2 regions of the Bacillus sp. JJ664 genome follow, and region 2 is predicted to be linked to the other one. Evidence: riboswitches for the same ligand, from Rfam matches in the RefSeq annotation. Region 2 holds a riboswitch; the other holds the start of a gene.
What was found. A riboswitch is a leader RNA that binds a small molecule or an ion and turns the genes downstream of it on or off. The one in region 2 is predicted to bind lysine.
Positions count from the first base shown of each region.

Region 1: another riboswitch for lysine. It lies ahead of V7056_RS06325 (amino acid permease); the one in region 2 lies ahead of lysA (diaminopimelate decarboxylase).

Region 1 is NZ_JBALMS010000037.1:27,310-29,523, forward strand. It holds gene V7056_RS06325 (amino acid permease) at 1-865, opposite strand, end outside; lysine riboswitch at 1,060-1,243, opposite strand; gene pdxK (pyridoxine/pyridoxal/pyridoxamine kinase) at 1,477-2,214, shown strand, end outside.
Region 2 is NZ_JBALMS010000093.1:19,290-21,503, reverse strand. It holds gene V7056_RS15100 (cation diffusion facilitator family transporter) at 1-106, opposite strand, end outside; lysine riboswitch at 693-866, shown strand; gene lysA (diaminopimelate decarboxylase) at 1,007-2,214, shown strand, end outside.

The DNA.
Region 1 (2,214 bases), on a different contig from region 2:
CACCTAATTTTTCAAAAACTAAAGTAAATGGACTGACTGCAACGTCCCCTCTTAATAAATCTGCGTCAGTATAAGGTATTAATAAACCAATAACAAAAATTGCTAATACATAGAATAAAAGGATACGCCAGAAAATTTGTTTAATTGCTTTCGGTACATTTTTCTCTGGATTTTCAGTTTCTCCAGCTGCAACACCAATTAACTCTGTACCTTGGAATGAGAATCCAGCAACGATGAAAATTGATAACACACCTAAAAATCCATTATGGAACGGTGCTCCACCAGCAGTAAAGTTTTTAAATCCAACACTATCTCCACCTAAAATACCAAAAATCATTGCAATCCCTACTACTAAAAAGACAATAACAGTTACGACTTTGATTAAAGAAAACCAAAATTCTGATTCACCGTAGCCTTTAACTGATAATAGGTTTAACCCTAAAATGATGACTAAGAAAATGGCACTCCATAATACAGCAGGAGTATTTGGGAACCAATATTTCATTAACATTGCTGAAGCAACTAATTCAAAAGCTAATGTGATTGCCCAGTTATACCAATAGTTCCAACCCATCGCAAATCCAAATGCTGGATCTACATAACGAGATGCGTACGTACTAAAAGAACCAGATACAGGAAGATATGTAGCCATTTCCCCTAAACTTGTCATTAAGAAATAAACCATTAAACCAATTAAGCAATATGCTAATAAAGCTCCACCTGGTCCAGCTTCACTAATTGAAGCGCCACTTGCTAAAAATAACCCTGTCCCAATAGAACCACCAATTGAAATCATTGTTAAGTGTCTTGCTTTCAGTCCTCTTTTTAAAGAACCATCATTTTGCGGGAGATTTGTTTGTCCCATCTTTGTTGCCTCCTCTTCATTCATGCAATACTATCTTTACGCAGAATTAGGGGCGCAAAAGTGTTGTTTGCTGTGTATTTTACTCAAGAAATTCCTACTTTATGTAGGTTAGAATGCTCTTGAAAACACAAAAAAACACGTGAAGAATGTTCACGTGTTTAAGACTCAGTTTATATGCGTCTAACAGCCAACATCTCTTCAATAGCCCTCCACAAGTAAAAGTAAACTTGTGACAGTCCTACGCTTATTCAGCAATAGGCCCAGCAACAAAATTGAATGGCAACTTTGTTACTTCGGCAGTTTCGCCTTTCATTACTTTTCATAGGTTCCATAAACCTCCAAGTAATAACTCATCAAAACCGCGCCTCTATCCATACGAGATAAAGATCATATTTAATTAAAATTTATAAAATTACTATACCAATCTCATAATCTAGTTGTCAATTACTTTCTGCAAAATTCTACAAGAAACAGTTGAAGAGTCCTTTAGAATTGTCTATACCATTTCCTTTATGATTTCTATTTTCCATTCATAACCTGCCCTACTTCCTGCTTTTTAGTGTTCTTTTTGCTATAATGAAATTGTATTTAAACAAAGGAGGAATTTTGATATGACAGTGTATAAAGCATTAACTCTTGCAGGATCAGATAGTAGTGGTGGCGCAGGTTTACAGGCAGACATAAAAACATTCCAAGAGAGAAATGTTTATGGAATGAGTGCGGTTACCACATTAGTTGCAATGGACCCACATAATCATTGGCACCATCAAGTATTTCCGATTGATATAAGTACAATTGCAGCGCAATTAGAAACAATCGTTGTTGGTGTAGGCATTCAGGCAATGAAAACAGGAATGCTTGGATCAGTGGAAGTTATAGAATTAGCAGCTGAAACAATTAAAAAACATAATATAAATCGTGTAGTAGTTGACCCGGTTATGATTTGCAAAGGGAATGATGAGGCTTTACATCCTGAAACAAATGATGCATTAAGAGATGTTTTAGTTCCTTTATCAACTGTAGTAACACCAAATTTATTTGAGGCAGCACAATTAGCAAATATGGCGCCAATTAAAACAGTTGAACAAATGGAAGAAGCAGCGCGTAAGATTCATGCATTAGGCGCAAAATTCGTACTTGTTAAAGGCGGAAGCAAAATTCAACATGAAAACGCGGTTGATGTTTTATTTGACGGTGAAAAAATAGAAATTTTAGAATCTGATCGAATTGAAACAACATATACACATGGTGCTGGTTGTACATATTCTGCAGCAATCTGTGCTGAATTAGCTAAAGGAGTAGAACCTAGAGAAGCTATATATACTGCTAAAAAGTATATAACTGAAGCA
Region 2 (2,214 bases):
CCGATATAATTGCAACAGAACCAGTTATGATTCCAACTGCTAATTTTAATAAAACAATAAAAGAGTTACTACAAATTGAAAGTAATGCAATTTTGGTTGAATGCAATCTATTCACCTCTGACCAAATTTTTCTACTATAGCTAAGAGTGTTGTCCTAAGGCAACAAAAAAGAAAAACCACTAACATAAAGTTAGTGGCTTGTTTTTTTTATATGATGTTTTTTATTATTGATTGGATTTTTCATATTAATCACCTTTTTTTAGCGCGTAATTAATATTTTATAGTAAAGATTATATTTTGAAAAGAAAAACTTGTGTAGTCCAAATGATTAGTAAAAACTTGCAATTACAGATTTTTTTTACACTTTCCCAAAAGATTGTTCATTTTAGAATTTGAAAACTAAGGACAAAAGTTGATGACAACGGAAGGTGCTAGACTCCTGTTGAGATCCGGGAAAGCCGAGACCACGAGGGAGGCACACAGGATGTGGGTCATGCATCCGTTACGACAGGACTTTTTGGTTTTAGCATGCCTACCATTTTCGCCCCACGGGAAGGGAGCATTTTGGAGAGGTAATCAACTAACGCATTCATATATAATAGAAACAATGGATGAGTAAACAGATTATTTTTTAAAAAGGTTTGACATCTATTTTTAGACTGTGTTATACATAGACTAATATAAAAAAACAATCTATTCGTAGAGGTTGCATTGTATATGAGTATCGTTTAAGAGAACTGTGGGTTTGATGACTAAACGAAAAAGGATCCGATGCCGAAGCATTAAAGCGCCACACGCTAAAATGCTGGGACTGCATTTAATAAATGTAGTACTGTCACTTGTATTTGTGAAGAGCTATTGAAGAGATGTGATTGGCAATATCCTTTTAATTTTAAAAGTGATAGGCACATGAACATATCCTTCATGTGCCTTTTTTAATACACTAATACATTGAAGAAGGCTTCTGGTGAATGAACTTGTGTTTAGTTATGAAGGGAGAATATTAATGTATTTACATGGTAATAGTCGAGTTGATCATAATGGACATCTAGAAATCGGAGGTTGCAGTACAGTTCAACTAGCTGAACAGTATGGGACACCTTTATATATATACGACGAAGCATTGATTGAGTCTAAATGTAGAGAATTTCATGAAGCATTAAAAGAGACAGGGTTAAAATATCAAGTTGCATATGCAAGTAAAGCTTTCCTTTGTATTGAACAAGCCCGCTTAATTGAAAGAGAAGGGTTATGTTTAGATGTAGTCTCAAGTGGCGAACTATATACAGCGATACAAGCAGGGTTTCCGGCAGAGAAAATTCACTTTCATGGGAATAATAAATCAATAGAGGAAATTGAAGAAGCTTTAGACGCGAAAATTGGTTGTTTCGTAGTCGATAATTTCTTTGAGTTAGAAGTATTACAAGCAATCGCTGAAGATCGCGGAGTAGATGTATCAATCTTATTACGTGTAACACCTGGAGTAGAAGCACACACTCATGAATATGTAATGACAGGACAAGAAGATTCAAAGTTTGGTTTTGATATCACGTCAGGTCAAGCAAAAGAAGCAATTGCCATTTCGTTAGATTCACCAAATTTAAAACTGTTGGGAATACATTCTCATATCGGGTCGCAAATTTTTGAGCCGGATGGGTTTGTGCACGCAATTAAAATATTAATGAACTTCTTAAATGGATTAAAAAATGAATTAGACTATATAGCTGAAATATTAAATGTAGGTGGCGGATTTGGGATTCGTTACACTTCTGAAGACGAACCGTTATCGATTGTTAAGCATATTGATCAAATTACTTCTATTATTAAACAACAATGTGAAGAATTATCGTATCCAGTCCCTGAATTATGGTTAGAGCCTGGCCGTAGCATCGTTGGTGAAGCAGGAACAACTCTATATACGATTGGAGCAACAAAAAACCTACCTTCAGTAAGAAAATATGTTTCTGTCGATGGGGGAATGACTGATAATATCCGCCCAGCACTTTATGGATCAAAGTATGAAGCTATGCTTGCAAATCGCGCGAATGACGAGAATAAAGAGGTTGTATCGATTGCAGGTAAATGTTGTGAAAGTGGAGATATGTTAATTTGGGATTGCGAGTTACCAGTTGTTGAGAGCAATGACTTATTAGCAGTATCTTGTACTGGTGCATACGGGTATTCAATGGCAAATAATTATAATCGTATTCGTCG